One region of the Cupriavidus sp. 291-E7 genome, then DNA from elsewhere that is predicted to be linked to it. Evidence: predicted binding sites of a transcription regulator. Region 1 holds the regulator's gene; the other holds the start of a gene.
The links. The regulator FNR, encoded in region 1, switches genes on or off when oxygen is low (the NO sensors DNR and NnrR bind a similar motif). The targets are predictions, from matches to a motif close to TTGATNNNNATCAA.
Positions count from the first base shown of each region.

Region 2: the regulator FNR is predicted to act here: its motif matches at 5,237-5,250, upstream of hemN (oxygen-independent coproporphyrinogen III oxidase).

Region 1 is NZ_JBYOJV010000008.1:247,719-255,780, reverse strand. It holds gene rluB (23S rRNA pseudouridine(2605) synthase RluB) at 1-990, opposite strand, end outside; gene scpB (SMC-Scp complex subunit ScpB) at 1,019-2,038, opposite strand; gene AC3FLX_RS16465 (sulfite exporter TauE/SafE family protein) at 2,585-3,352, opposite strand; gene fnr (fumarate/nitrate reduction transcriptional regulator Fnr) at 3,438-4,163, shown strand; gene AC3FLX_RS16455 (hypothetical protein) at 4,244-4,489, opposite strand; gene AC3FLX_RS16450 (hypothetical protein) at 4,486-4,695, opposite strand; gene ccoG (cytochrome c oxidase accessory protein CcoG) at 4,743-6,236, opposite strand; gene ccoP (cytochrome-c oxidase, cbb3-type subunit III) at 6,297-7,214, opposite strand; gene AC3FLX_RS16435 (cbb3-type cytochrome oxidase subunit 3) at 7,220-7,378, opposite strand; gene ccoO (cytochrome-c oxidase, cbb3-type subunit II) at 7,383-8,062, opposite strand, start outside.
Region 2 is NZ_JBYOJV010000007.1:172,817-180,878, forward strand. It holds gene AC3FLX_RS14485 (UvrD-helicase domain-containing protein) at 1-1,485, shown strand, start outside; gene AC3FLX_RS14490 (response regulator) at 1,840-2,571, shown strand; gene AC3FLX_RS14495 (ATP-binding protein) at 2,576-3,871, shown strand; gene AC3FLX_RS14500 (ABC transporter substrate-binding protein) at 3,893-5,065, opposite strand; gene hemN (oxygen-independent coproporphyrinogen III oxidase) at 5,314-6,780, shown strand; gene AC3FLX_RS14510 (c-type cytochrome) at 6,880-7,770, opposite strand.

The DNA.
Region 1 (8,062 bases):
GCGACCCACGGCCACCCACTTGCCGTTCTTGATGCGCGGCAGGCTGTCGAACACGGTCGGACGGCCTTCCGGATCCGACTGGCTGACGATTTCACCGGATGGCTTGTGATACAGCAGCACACGCGGCGGCTTGGTCGAGACCTTGCGATGAATCAGCTTGCCGTTCACGCGAACCTGATCGGCCGGCAGGATCCGCTGACCGATATGCGCGGGCAGCCCGTTGACGGACACACGCCCCTGCAGAATCAGCTCTTCCATCTCGCGCCGCGAGCCCAGGCCGCCTTCGGCCAGCACCTTGTGCAGCTTCGGCGCATCGTCATCGGACGTCAGCTCGCGCACCGGCTTGGCCTTGGTGCGCGGCACGATCGTTTCTTCCTGATCGAACTGCTCGGAAATCACAAAGCGAAACAGATCTTCGGCACCCGCAGCCGGCTTGGCCGCGGCGGCCTTGCCGCCCTGCTTGCCTGGCCTGTCACCCTGGCGTTGCTCGCCGCGCGCAGCACCACCCTGCTTACCGGCGCCCGCCTGGTTTTTGCGCTGCTGGCCGTTGCGATTGCGCTTGCCGGGCTGTTCGGCGGCTGGCTTGCTGTCGCCATCGACCAGTGCGGCCTTGCGTTGGGGCTGCTGGCGGCGCTTGCGCTGGCCTTGACCAGGTTGCTGCGCTGACTGGCTTTCACCAGCCTCGCCCTGCGCCACGACCGGGGCACCGGCCTCGGCCACAGCTGCGGCGGGCTTGCGGCGGCCACGGCCTCGCGGTGCCGGGGGCTGCGCCCCCTCACCGGACTCGGCGGCCACCGGCGCATCGGTCTCGGCACGGCCTACATCCCGATCCTGCGCTGCCTGGCGGCGTGAAGCCACCAGATTGCGCAAACCGCGACGAAGCCCCTTGCGGCGCGGTGCGCCGTCGGCGTCGTTACCCGAATCAGGGGCTGCGCCGGTGTCGCCCGGCACGTCCGGCTGGCGGACGTCTTGCTCAGCGGAATCAGACAAAGTATTCACTATCGATGTTGCATGTTGTTCAGTTGGACACGCGTTCGTCGTCGTCTTCGGTCGGGAATGGCACATCGCCAGTCCGGTCCGTACGCTCGGCGGCTTCCGTTTCCGGAGCCTCGGTGTCCACGTGGTAGCCGTTGGCATGTGCCACCGGCGCATCGTCCTGCCCGTCTTCATCGGGCTTACGGGCGACGCTGGTATCGCTGTTATCGTCGTCGGCCTCAGGCGATTCCGGATCTTCCGAAACCATCTGGCCAGCGCTCGCGGCATGCTCGCCTGGCTCAGGAGCCTCGGCTTCGCCGGCGACGACGTTGATCGTATCGACCTCTTCTGCGGAGCCGGCTACCGACGCCGCGTCATCCGTGTCTGCCGTCGCGGTGGGTTCGGCGCCTGGCTGGGCAGTTCCAGTAGCGGCAATGGCTTCGGCACCGGATACGGCGAACGCCTCTTCATCGCCCGCCGGCGGATTGGCCGTGGCAATTTCCTCGAAATCGATGGCCTGCTGGTCCAGCAACGCAGCCTGGGCTTGTGCCTGGGCGTCTTCGAGCGGCGGCAGTTCGTCGAGAGACCGCAAACCCAGATCGTCCAGGAACGCCTTGGTCGTCGCATACAGCGCCGGGCGGCCCGGCACGTCGCGATGGCCAATGACCTCGATCCAGCTTCGATCCTCGAGCTTTTTCACCACGTCCGTACTGACCGTCACGCCACGGATTTCCTCGATGTCGCCACGCGTGACCGGCTGCCGATACGCGATGATCGCCAGCGTTTCCATGACGGCGCGCGAGTACTTCGGCGGCTTCTCGGGATTCAACCGGTCCAGGAATTCGCGCATCTCCGGGCGGCTCTGGAAACGCCAGCCACTGGCCAATGCCACGAGCTCGACCCCGCGCTGCTGCCAGTCCTTGCGCAGCTCATCGAGCAGCACACGGATGGTGTCGGCACCGACGTCGTCGGCAAACAGCCGTCGCAGATCGCCAACGCGCAACGGCTCCTGCGCACAGATCAGCGCGGTCTCGAGGACGATCTTCGCCTCTTGGGTATTCATGTGATTGCGTGCAGCCTGTCTTTGCACCTGCTCCCGGACGAATCCCGGAGCACTGGAGATTGCAGATACAGCGAGGCCGAAGCCCGCCATCTCATCGCGCAGCCAACTCGCATGCCTATCGCAGCGCAGCCGTGCACCTCGTTCTTTGCATCGAATTGCCGGGTCGGTCCGGCAGGAGATCGTCCGGGGCTGGCCAGTTTCACCAATCGACGGACCTCTTGCGTCGCGCCTTCTCCCTTCGGGGCGGACATTCGCCTGGGCCACCGGATGGCCAAGACGGCAAGAAACAAAACGGTATCGGCTCGGGGCAACATCGCCCTGGCCGGCGCCACCTTCCCAACCGCCGCCGGTCTTTTAACCAGATCTTTTGAACCGGATGAACTGTAGAGACGTTGCCGGCGCACCGGAGTGACCGGAAACCTGGGCACGCGTCCCAGATCAGGGAAGCGGCCCGGCGACGCAAAAAGCATGGTGCGGCGCGATACCGTGGTTCTCGGGATTGTATGGCATTCCCGGCCCCGCCCGCAACCCGGCACTGTGGCCGATTCAGAACACCACGCAAAAGCCGTGTTGCGCCAACGTATCAGGGAGCCAGATCGAACGGGCCACGCCCAGCATGCCGAACCCGATCACCACGATGGCTGCGCCCATCCGTATGGCCGGTTTGCGGGAAAGCTGGCGCAGGTATCCGGACAAGCCCGAGATCACCAGCAGGTTCGGTAATGTGCCGAGTCCGAAGGCACCCATCACGAGCGCACCTGACGTGGCATTGCCGGCCAGCAACGCCAGAGCGAGTGCGCTGTAGACCATCCCGCACGGTACCAGACCCCAGGCCAGCCCCATGCCATAGCGGCGCGCCATCGGCATGGCCCGTTGACGCGGCCGCAAGCTCGCCGGCAAGCGAGCACTCATCGATCGAACATGTTGCACCACGTGCACGGCTGCCAGAGACGCCAGCCGTTCGATCCAGTCGGCTCGCATCACGCGTCCGCGCAACAACCACGCGCCCGTGACAATCAGCATCACACTGCCCAACGCGTAGAGCCATCGCTGCAACGGCAGATACTCCTGGCGCCATACGGTCGCGCCCACCGCTCCCATCGCCGCGCCAAGCAGCATGTACGTAGTGATGCGGCCAACATGCATGACGCACAGCTCGGCCCACCAGTGTCGCGGCGAGCGATGTATGAAAACAGCCACAGTGCGGGGCTGTTTTTGCTCCGCAGCAATAGCAATTCCTCCACACATGGCAGCGCAATGCATACCACCGAGCAAAGCCATAAGAAAAACGCTTAAAAGCACACCAAATGGCAACTGTTCCTCGCTTCTGCGTCACTCGACACTGTAAAATGCCTGCATCGCGCCCTCGCTGCAAGCGCATTCATAACGAGCACTTCAATTGTTGACTTCCATTCCCGTCACCGAGATGTCGCCCCGTTGTTCCACGTGTGCAATGGGCCAGCTTTGCCTGCCCGTCGGCATGTCGCAACAAGACCTGGCGAAAATGGACACGCTCGTTCAGGAACGTGTGCGTGTCCATAAGGGCGAAACGCTTTACCGCATGGGCGAACCGCTCAGCGCGGTCTATGCCATTCGCTTTGGCACACTGAAGACGCACGTCACGATGGAAGACGGGCGCACCCAGATCACCGGTTTCCACTTGCCCGGCGAAGTCATCGGTCTCGACGGCCTGGGCGAGATGCAACACGCATCCGACGCCACCGCGCTGGAAGACACCGAAGTCTGCGTCGTGCGTTACGACGACCTGCAATCGCTGTCGGGCAGCCTGCCTTCTCTGCAGGGCCAGTTCCTGCGGCTGATGAGCAAGGAGATCTCGCAAGACCAGGTCATGCTGATCACGCTTGGCTCGATGCGCGCGGAAGAGCGGCTTGCTGCTTTTCTCGTGAACATGTCCGAACGACTTTCGGCACGCGGTTACTCCTCCACCGAGTTCGTGCTGCGCATGAGCCGCGAGGAAATCGGTAGTTACCTTGGCCTGAAGCTCGAGACCGTCAGCCGTCTGTTCTCGCGCTTCGCTGAAGCGGGCCTGATCCAGATTCGTCAGCGACATGTGAAACTGGTCGACATGGCAGGCATCAAGCAGGTGTATAGCCGCTCCTGCTGACACGCGCTACATCTCATACCGAGCACCGTGACAAAGGCCGCACCGGGACGTATCCGGTGCGGCCTTTCTGTTTAATGTTGCTATTCGAGTTCATCGGTATCGCTGAGCTTCACCGGCATCGTGTACAACGTGAGTCCGCTCGATAGCGCACAGAACAGCCACGCCACCAGGAAACCCACGGTGTAGATCGCTTGCCGCGATGCTTCAACCGGATGCCCGAAGAAATTGAGATCTCCGGGGTCCACTACCGAGAACACCACCGCTGTGGCCGCACCGCCCATCAGAAACGCCGGCCATAACACCCACATCAGCCAGCGTAGTCTCATGGGCGCCTCGCTGACGGCTCACTCCGACTCGCGCCGACTTTTTCGACTACCAGGCCGTGACGAGCGGCATCTGCAACCGGTTTGTCGGCGTGGCTGTTGGCCAGCCAGATCGTAATGCCGCAACCAACCATCGCCAACAGCGGGCCGCTCATCAGGATCCAGGGCCAGGGTTCCCTGTACCAGGGTTTTGCGGGGTGTGGGGTCATTGCGCTCTCCTATTGGCATCCGTCCCTCTTCGCAATCTGTGACAGCATCACAGATTGCGAGGGACGATGAAACTCGTGCTTTGCCGGATATTCACCTCGCGCGCGGCTTCGGTCTCGGCAGTGACCGTCACCTCGATCTTGTGCGTCCCTTGCGCGGCATCATCGATCGGCACGCGAATCCGGATCGGCAGCAACCGGTTCGACGTAGGCGACAGCGCTTCGGCGGCATGGTCGTATTCGACCGTCAGCCCCTTCAGATCGTCGCTCTGCGCCTGCACACGGATCTTCATCGGCGCCTCAGTCGCGTTGATCAGTTGGAGCCGATACACGTTCTCGATCCAGCGTCCTTCCACTTCGCGCCCGAGCGCGCCGCGGTCACGAATGATGTCGACCTTCAGCGGTGTACGCATGGCCAGCGACACAACGAATCCCGCGCACAGCGCCAGCCAGATCATGGTGTAGACGATGGTGCGCGGGCGCAGCAGACGCTTGCGGGCATCGGTGACCGACAGCTTCTTGCGCATGGCGTTCTCCGACGTGTACCGGATCAGTCCACGTGGATACTCCATCTTGTCCATCACTTGATTACAGGCGTCGATACACGCACCGCAGCCAATGCACTCATACTGCAACCCATCGCGGATATCGATGCCGGTCGGGCATACCTGCACGCAAATGCTGCAGTTCACGCAATCGCCCAAGCCGGCTGCCTGGTGATCGGTCTTGCGCGAGCGGCTGCCGCGCGGCTCGCCACGCCCCACGTCGTAGGTCACGACGTAGGTATCGCGATCCACCATCACGCTTTGGAAGCGCGCGTACGGGCACATGTACTTGCAAACCTGCTCGCGCATGAACCCGGCGTTGCCCCATGTTGCGAATGCGTAGAACAGCATCCAGAAGGCTTGCCAAGGACCCAGCGTCCAGTGCAGAACCTCGCCACCGAGTTCGCGTATCGGCGCGAAGTAGCCAATGAACGTGAAGCCCGTCCACAGTGCAATCAGAATCCACAGCGTGTGCTTGGTGGCCTTGAGTCGAAGCTTGCGCAGACTCCACGGATCGCCATCCAGGCGGATGCGTGCGATGCGGTCGCCTTCCACCCGCCGCTCGATCCACATGAAGATCTCGGTATAGACCGTCTGCGGGCACGCATAGCCGCAGAACAGCCGACCCGCAATGGCCGTGAAGAGGAATAGCGAAAGCGCCGAGATGACCAGCAGCACGGCCAGGTAGATCACATCCTGCGGCCAGAGCACCAGCCCAAAGATGTAGAACTTCCGGGCACCGAGATCGAACAGCACGGCCTGCCGGTCGTTCCATTGCAGCCAGGGCGTGCCGTAGTAGACGAGTTGCGTGAGGATGACCAGCCAGACGCGCCAGCTGGAGAATGCACCCGTGATCGAGCGCGGATAGATCTTGCGCCGGACTTCGTACAGCGCTTCTTCGGTTGCCTCAGCCGCCGTCTTGGGCGGCGGCGCAGGCCGCCAGGCCGCGGCCTCATTGGAGTCGCGGGTTGTGGGGGGAGATTCCAGGGGCGCGTTCATTGTTCAGCCCTCATGCCCCCGGCACAGGCGGCACGCCGCACTGCGCCGGGGAGCGGTTTGTCATTGCCCTGCCGGTGCTGCCGAATTGGACAGACCCCAGACATAAGCCGTCAGCATGCGAATGCGCTCAGGTGTCAGGATTTCCTCATGCGCCGGCATGTGGCCGTTGTGGCCCTTCAGGATGGCGTCAACGATCGAGCCTTCCGAACTGCCGTACAGCCAGACCTTGTCGGACAGATTGGGCGCACCCAGTGCCTGATTGCCCTTGCCGCTGGCGCCGTGACAAGCCGCACAGGTCGACTTGAACGTGCTCTCTCCGCGCGACGCACGGATCGGGTCGTATGCCAGTCCCGACAGCGATCGCACATACTGCGCCGTGTCGCCGGCCTGCTTGGCGTCGATGGTGCCGGCAAACGGCGGCATCATGCCGTTGCGGCCCTTGGCGATCGTCTGCTGGATCGTGTCCGGGTCGCCACCGTAGAGCCAATCGTTATCGGTCAGGTTCGGAAAACCGCGGCTGCCCCGTGCATCGGAGCCATGACATTGCGCGCAGTAGTTCAGGAACAGTCGCTGGCCGATCTCACGGGCATCAGGATCCGCGGCAACCTGCTTGACGTCCATCTTCAGATACTTGGCGTAGATCTCGTGCTGCATCTTCTCGGCAGCCTGCCGGTGCGCGGCAAGTTCATCCTGCGTCGAGAACTTCAGTGCGCCCGCGTACGAACCCAGCCCCGGATACAGGATCAGGTACCCCACGCTGAAGATGCAGGCCAGCAGGAACATCCACATCCACCAGCGTGGCAGCGGATTGTTCAGTTCGCGCAGGTCATCATCCCATACGTGCCCGGTATCGTCAGTGGTACTGACGCCCTTTGGCATCTTGCGCTGGGAGAACAGCAGCCACACACACCAGACGATACCGATGAGCGCAATGGCCGCGATGTAGTAGCTCCAGAAATCGGAAATGAAATCGCTCATGGTTACTAATTCCGGCTTGGATTATTGGTTTCATCGGGCAAGGCGAACGGCAGCATCGCCGATTCCTCGTTGGCCGCCCGGCGGCCTGCCGACCACGCCCACCAGCAGATGCCCAGGAACACGAGCATCGACAGCACGGTGGCGATAGAGGTAACGATCACCATGTCATCACTCCTTGGCGGGTGCGGCGGCGTCGGCCGCGGGCGCTGCGGCGGCAGGCGCGGCGGCGGTATCCAGCCGGACATTGCGACGGTTCAGGCCCAGGCCCTGCAGGTAGGCCACCATTGCGTCCTCTTCGGTCTTGCCGACGAGTTCCTCCGGTGCCCGTGCGATTTCATCCTCGGTGTACGGCACCCCCAGGCGCTGCAACGCCTTCATGCGCGCCTGAACCGAGTCGGTTGGCAGCTGTGTCTTTTCCAGCCACGGGTACGACGGCATCACCGATTCCGGCACCACGTCGCGCGGGTTGCGCAGGTGGATACGCTGCCAGTCATCGGAATAACGACCGCCCACACGTGCCAGGTCGGGACCCGTACGCTTGGAACCCCACAGGAACGGATGGTCATACACCGACTCGCCGGCCGTGGAGAAATGGCCATAGCGTTCGGTCTCGGCCTGCAGCGTACGCACCTGCTGCGAGTGACATCCCACGCAGCCCTCACGGATATAGATGTCACGCCCCATCAACCGCAACGGCGAGTACGGCGTGATGCCCGGGTCGGGCTGGGTCGTCGAGTGCTGGAAGAACAGCGGCACGATCTGCACCAGACCAGCGATGCTCACCACGATGATGGTTGCGATGATCAGCCAGCCGACATTCTTTTCCAGCGTCTCGTGCCTGAAGAAAC
Region 2 (8,062 bases), on a different contig from region 1:
GCACGCGATGAAGCCGTGCGGCTGAAATGGCAGAACCGCCTGCGCTATTTCCTGGTGGACGAATACCAGGACACCAACGCGTGCCAGTACCAGTTGCTGAAGCTGCTGGCCGGCGGGTCGCACCTGCGCGCACCGGCCTTTACGGCCGTGGGCGACGACGACCAGGCCATCTACGGCTGGCGCGGCGCCACGCTGGATAACCTGCGCCTGCTGCAGACCGATTTCCCGGACCTCAAGGTCGTCAAGCTCGAACAGAACTATCGCTCGACCGTGCGCATTCTCGAAGCGGCCAACGCGGTGATTGCGAACAACCCCAAGTTGTTCGACAAGAAGCTGTGGTCCGAGCATGGTATGGGCGATCCGATCGCGGTGCATCCGATGAACGACGAAGAGCACGAGGCGGAGTCGGTGGTGTTCCGGCTATCCGCGCACAAGTTCGAGCGTCGGGCGCAGTTTCGAGACTATGCGATTCTCTATCGCGGCAATCACCAGGCGCGGCTGTTCGAGCAGATCCTGCGGCGCGAGCGGATTCCCTATGTGCTGTCCGGTGGCCAGAGCTTCTTCGACAAGGCCGAGATCAAGGACATCTGCGCCTACCTGCGCCTGATCGCTAACCCCGACGACGATCCCGCATTCATCCGCGCCATTACCACGCCGCGCCGTGGCGTGGGCAATACCACGCTCGAAGTGCTGGGCACGTTCGCGGGCCAGGCCAAGGTTTCGCTGTTCGAGGCGGCGATGATGGGCGGTATCGAGGCCAAGCTGCAGCCGCGCCAGCTGGAACCGCTGCGTGTGTTCTGCGAATCGATGGTGCGGCTGGCCGACCGTGCCGCCAAGGACCCAGCGACCGTCGTGCTGGACGATCTGATGGAAGGCATCCACTACGAGGCCTACCTGTACGACACGTTCGACGAACGCCAGGCGCAGTCGCGCTGGACCAACACGCTGGAATTCCTGGACTGGCTCAAGCGCAAGGGCACGCGACCCGAAGCGGATGGCGAGGGCGAGGCTACCGGCTTCGACAACGCCGATGGTTTTGGCGACGAAGGCAAGAACCTGCTGGAACTGACGCAGACCGTGGCGCTGATGAGCATGCTCGAAGGCCGCGAGGAAGATCCTGACGCGGTAAGACTGTCGACGCTGCATGCATCGAAAGGCCTCGAATATCCGCACGTGTTCCTGGTGGGCGTGGAAGAGGGCATCCTGCCCCACACCCGCGAGGACGAAGACCTTGGCGACGACAAGATCGAGGAAGAGCGCCGCCTGATGTATGTGGGCATCACGCGCGCGCAACGCAGCCTGCAGATCAGCTGGTGCAAGAAGCGCAAGCGCGCGCGCGAAACCTATTCGGTCGAGCCGTCCCGCTTCATCGCCGAGATGAAACTGGAGGATGGCCCCGCACCGCAGGACGCGATGCCTGCCATGAGTCCGAAGGATCGGCTCGCCGGCCTGAAGGCGCTGCTCAACAAGCCTGCCGCAAGCTGACGTTGATACAAGGCCGACAAGACGCCGGAGTACAGCCTTACTACGATTGCCACCGCGTGAGAACGTCTCGGCGTTCCTGCGACGCACCGTGCCCGCCCTTCGGTTGCGGTGCGGCTGGGCGCATGCGAGCCCGGCTTCTTCCCTGTTGAACGCTCCCGGATGCGGCAGCACCGGGAGCGTATTTTTCTCCGGCCGGCACACAGCGCCAGCGCCACCACCTTCGTGGCACGGGGCAGGCCACATGTGGCCCTTTCCGCACGTATCAACTTTGATACAAAGCCGGCATCGCCTGTAATCTCCTGGCTGGTACATTGGCCGCTCGGAATTTCCGCGTCTTTCTTATTTCCACACCACATGGACCTGTCGCAAAACCTGCCCATCCGCCTGCTGATCGTCGACGACGATCCCCAGATCCGCACCATGCTTGCCGAATACCTGGCCACTTTCGGTATGGAGGCGGAAGGTGCCGAGGGTGGCACGGCAATGCGCGCAGCGCTGGGTACGCAGGAGTACGACCTTGTGATCCTGGATCTCTCGCTGCCGGGCGAGAACGGCCTGACGCTGTGCCGGGAAATCCGCGAGCGCAGCGACCTGCCAGTGATCATGCTGACCGCGCGCGCCGAGCTGGCCGACCGCGTGGTGGGTCTGGAGGTGGGCGCGGACGACTACGTGACCAAGCCGTTTGAAATGCGCGAGCTGGTGGCTCGCATCCACACCGTGCTGCGCCGCAGCCGTGGCGAGGTGCGCCGGACGACGCCCGCCGCTGGCGGTCACGAGATGCGTTTCGGATGCTGGCGCCTGAATGCGACGCTGCGCCAGCTCGTCGATGCCGAAGAGACCGTAGTGCCGCTGTCCAATGCGGAATTCCGCCTGCTGCTGACCTTTATCGAGAACCCGAACCGGGTGCTCGACCGCGAAATGCTGATCAACAATGCGCGCGGCCGCGACCTTGATGTGTTCGACCGCAGTATCGATCTGCTGGTATCGCGCCTGCGCCAGAAGCTGCGTGACGATCCGCGCGACTCGTCGCTGATCCGCACCGTGCGCGGCGAAGGCTACGTCTTCACCGGCAACGTGGAGCACTGACGGCATGGCTGCTGCGACGCCGCCGTCGGCTGACGGCGCATCGGTTGTGCGTCCGGACCCGCGCGCCGGCGAACCGGCCCGGCGCCGCCGGTTCAATTCGATGTTCATGCGGTTGTTCTTCGTGATGACCGCCATCATGCTGGCCGTGCACGTGCTGGGCGTGACCGTGATCGAGAGCGTGTTTCCACGCCCGGGATCGGAGCGCTACATGGAGCGCATGCGCCGGGCCGCCTCCGAAGCCGAAGCCGCCGGCCGGCTGCTGCCCGGCCCGCCGCCCAACCCGCTCGAAGGCGTGTTCATGCCCGACCATCCACCGGGCCCGCCGCCTGGCATGCGCGGCAATGAACCGTTCGACTTCGATGGCCCGCCGCTGCGTCCCGAAGCGTTCCGCGAACGCCGTCCTGGCGATTGGCCGCCGGGGCCGCCAAAGGGATTCCATATCCGTGGCATCTGGCCACCGCATCTGGGGTTGCTGTTCCAGCTGGCGGCCATCCTGATCGCGTCCTGGGTGGGCGCCCGCCTGCTGGCGCGGCCAGTGCAGCAACTGGCCAGCGGAGCCAACCGCCTGGCGCAGGACGTGCACGCGCCGCCGCTCGATGAAGACACCGGTCCGGCGGAAGCCCGCGATGCCACGCACGCGCTGAACCTGATGCAGCAGCGCATCCGCACGCAGCTCGCGCAGCAGTCGCGTTTTCTGGCCGCGGTTTCGCATGACCTGCGCACGCCGCTGACACGCATGAGCCTGCGCATCGAACGCGTCGAAGACAACGACGTGCGCTATCGGCTGCGCCAGGATCTGGCCGAGATGAACGGCCTGATCGATGCCACGCTGTACTACCTGCGCGAGCGTGACGATGCCACGGGCCCGCGCCAGCGCGTGGACGTGCTGGCCTTGCTGCAGGCCGTTGTCGACGATGCGCAGGAAATCGGGCAGGACGTGCGGCTGTCCGGCGATGCCGCGCCGCTGCTGGCCTATCCGACCGAACTCCGGCGCGCGGTGGTGAACCTTGTGGAGAACGCGCACCGCTATGGCGGCGCCGCGCACATCATCCTGACCGATAGCCCCGAGCGCGTGTCGATCGACGTCTGCGATAGCGGTCCCGGCATTCCGCCCGCGGAGCTGCAGCGCGTGCTGGAGCCGTTCTATCGCGTGGAATCGTCGCGCAGCCGCGCCACCGGCGGCGTGGGTATGGGCTTGTCGATTGCCGCCGACATCGTGGCGCGCCACGGCGGCGAGCTGAAGCTGTCCAATCGCCTCGAGGGTGGCCTGCGCGTAAGCATCACGCTGCCGCGCGCCTGAGATAGGCGGCGCGGCGCGCTGTCATGCTCGCTGCGGCAGGCCGCTCTTGCCGATCGCCGCCAGTTGCACGTACTGGGACCCCCGCAGCCCGCGCGTGAAGTCCAGCGTGAAATCGCCTACGTCGATACGTGCCTGAAGCGCGCGGCGTAATTCGGCCGTACCCGATGTCTTCATTCCCACGGCCGAGCGCACCAGCCACGCCGCGCCGATGTAGCCCGCTAGCGTGGCGGGCGAGGGTGGCTCGTCGAGATACTGCTTCATGCGTGCGACGTGTTCCTTCACCACACGTAGTGTCGATTCCTGCGGTCCCGGCGCAATTTGCGTGACGACCATGCCGCCCGCATAGTTGGTGCCGAGAATTTCGCGCGCGGCCGACGGACTCACCGCCGATAGTCCCACCAGAAAGCCGTACCAGTTTTGCGCCGCCAGCGCGCGGCCAAGACTGCCGTAGGCCAGCGTATCGCCCGCCACGATCACGGCGCCAGGACGGGACGATGCGATACGCCGCGCGCCTTCCTCCAGGTTGCCGGTCAGCACCACGGCGCGCGTCGACATGTCCTTTTCAAGCCGCGCCAGCCAGGGCGTGCCGACGCCGAGCGTGCCTGCCGCAAAGTCCGGCGATACCGCCAGCGCAATGCCGCCCAGCCCGTAGCTGCGCAACTGGTGAACCGCGGCATCGAGTTCGGCCTGGTAGTCGGCGCGGGTGAACCACACGTTGTCCGCAGCCAACGCCAGCCCCGACAGCGGCGCCACGATCTGCACGCCGCGCCGGGTCAGCTCGGGCGAATTGGCCAGCGTGGGCAGCAGGCTGTCGCCCGGCCCGAACAACACTTCGGCACGCTCGTTGTCAGCCAGCGCCGTGGCCTGCGCGGCGGCGGCGCGCGGGTTCGATGCGTCGGCATCGCGCACAACGTGCACGACGCGCAGGCCACCATTGCTGGCCGGCGATGCATTGAAGGCATCGAACATCACTTTGGCGCCTGCCAGATAGTCGCGTGCCTGATCGGCCTGCGGGCCAACCCGGTCAACCAGGTGGCCGACGACGAGCTGCCGGCGAAGCACCTGGCCAGCCGGCTGTGCAAAGGCGGGCAACATGGCGGCGGAAGAGAGTGCGCCGAGCATCCGCAGGGCGCGACGGCGGCCCGCGAACGCGGGCGCACAAGTGGGGATCGACTGCGGCAAGGCTGGGCGCATGGCAGTGAAGGTAGTCGGGTGGAACGCAGAAAGCGCTGCAGGCAGCGGAAACGGGCGGGACGACGTGGAGCCGGGGCCGAGACTATCGGCCCTTCATGACGCTTCCGTGACTTTCACCAGACTTGCAGCCCCCGCCTTCGCGGGGCTGGCAGGCGTACGGTTGCCGTGATTTTGATTGGCGTCAAAGTTTCACTACCGCGCGAGGCATAGCATCGGTCGTCACCCACGCCAACAAATCGAGTCCCCGCATGTTCGCCCCCAATTCCGACGTCGCCGGCACCGCGTTCGACCGCCGCGCACTTGCCGATTTCCGCAGCCTGGCCGGCCGTATCGATGGCAACGGCCCGCGCTATACCTCTTATCCCACCGCCGACCGCTTTCACAACGAAGTGGGCGATGCTGGCTATCTGCGCGCGTTGCAGGCCTGTCGCGCCGACACACCAGCGCCGCTATCGCTTTATCTGCACATCCCGTTCTGCGAGAACATCTGCTACTACTGCGGCTGCAACAAGATCATCACCAAGGACCACAGCCGTAGCGCGCAGTATGTGGATTACCTCTCGCGTGAGATGGCGATGGTGGCGGCACGGCTTGGCGAGCGTCGCGCCGTGATGCAGTCGCATTGGGGTGGCGGCACGCCAACCTTCCTCGATCCCGATGAAATGCGTCGCGTCATGGCGGCGCTGCACGAGCATTTCGTATTGCTGCCCGAAGGCGAGCACTCGATTGAAATTGATCCGCGCCGCGTGACGGACGAGCGCATGGACCTGCTGGCCGAACTCGGCTTCAACCGGATCAGCCTCGGTGTGCAGGATTTCGACCCGGAGGTTCAGCAGGCCGTCCATCGCGTGCAATCGTATGAAGAGACGCGCAATGTCGTGCTGGCTGCGCGGCGCCTGGGTTTTCAGTCGGTCAGCGTGGATCTGATCTACGGACTGCCGCACCAGACCACGGCGCGATTTGGCGCGACGATCGAGCGCGTGCTGGAGCTTCGTCCGGATCGGTTGTCGGTCTACAGCTACGCGCATCTGCCGCATGTGTTCAAGCCGCAACGCCGTATCGATGCCGCAACACTGCCGCCGGCGGCGGAGAAGCTCGACATCCTGGTGTCGACGATCGAACGGCTGACCGCCGCTGGCTACGTCTACATCGGCATGGATCACTTTGCCTTGCCCGACGATGACCTGGCCATCGCTCAGCGCGAAGGCCGGCTACAGCGCAATTTCCAGGGCTATGCCACGCATGCGGGTTATGACCAGATCGGTCTCGGGGTATCGGCGATTGGCGCGGTTGCTGGCCACTATGTGCAGAACGCCCGCACCACGGATGCGTACTACAGCGCCATCGACGCCAGCCGTCTGCCGATCGTGCGCGGACTCGAGATGTCCGCCGACGATCATCTGCGCAAAGCCATCATCGGCGCCTTGATGTGCAACGGCACACTCGACATCGCTGCCGTCGAAGCGGAATACGGCATCGACTTCGCCACGACTTTTGCCGCCGAACTTGCCGACCTGGACAAGCTGGCGGCGGATCACCTGGTGCACCGTACGCCGGAGCGGATCGAGATCACGACGCTTGGCCGCCTGCTGGTACGGCGCGTGGCAATGGTGTTCGACCGTTACCTGCGCGAAGATGCCAGCCGGCCGCAGCCCGCTCCAGCATCGAATGACGCAAAGGTGATTCCACTGGTGCGCTACTCGCGCGTGGTCTGAAGCCGCGGACGATCTGTAAGAAACATCGGCAAGAAGCAAAAGCAAGAAACAAAAAAGCCCGCGAATCATCGCGGGCTTTTTGCTGAGCGTCTGCGGGAATTACTTCGCCGCGTTCGCCATGTAGTCCGACGCTGCAATCACGTCCGCATCCGGACCCGCGTAGCCGCCCTTGGGTGGCATCACGCCCTTGCCCTTGAGAGCGAAGTTGTGCACGGCGTCCATGCCTTCCTTGAGACGCGGTGCCCAGGCAGCCTTGTCGCCGAACTTCGGCGCACCCGCCACGCCAGCAGCGTGACAAGCGGCGCAAACCTGTTCGTAGACTTTCTTGCCCGTTTCAGCCGAAGCCGCGGCCGGCGCGGCAGCGGTTGTGGCGGCTGCCGGAGCGGGAGCCGCTGCGGCGGGGGCTGCTGCGGCCGGTGCCGCCGCAGCTGCCGGCGCCTCGGGTGCCGGGGCGGCAGCCTGCGCGGTAGCGCCTTGTGCCGGTGCGGCCGGCTCAGGGAACTTGGCGCCACCGGCGTCGGCCATGTAGACCACGGCACGCGACAGTTCGTAATCGCTCAGGTCGTCAGGCGAGGTGCCGGCACGGGCGGGCATCGCACCCTTGCCGTTCAGCACCGCCTTGAGCAGGCCATCGAAGCCCTGGCCGATACGGGCCGACCAGTCGCCGGCCACGCCGTACTTCGGCGCGCCAGCGGCGCCCGTGGCGTGGCAGGCCGCGCACACTTCCTTGTAGACCTGTTCGCCCGTCTTGAAGACGCGAGGCGCGTTCGGGTCCTTGATCTCGAGTGAAGCCACCGGCGCGATGCGGCTGTTCACCGCTTCCGCGCTTTGCGTGGAGCCGGCGCCTTCGAGGGTGCCGTGTCCGACAAAATTGACAAGCAGGATGATGACGATGATCGGCACCAGAAAGGCGGCGATCACAACGGCAATAAGTTGCTTAGGGGTCTTGATTGGCGACTCGTGGTGGTCGTTTTGATGGACGTCACTCATACAGAACTCTCGATTTTGCGGGAAACCTGGTGCACAGCACGTGGGGGCGGCTTGCTTGTCTGGCCCTGTTTTCGGGGATGAATCTGTCGGTCATTGCGCCCGGGGCTGTCTCCCACCCCGCTACGTCTCTGGTACGACGCAAATAGGTGCCGATTATAGACCCAAGATATCGCCCACGGGGCCAAATGCGACGGCTCAGAGACCTGTGGAAACCCCGATTCGGCCAGCCCCGGCCCATCCCGCATGGACGTCCACGGACAACTCGGGTATCCTATGCGACTTTCCGACGACG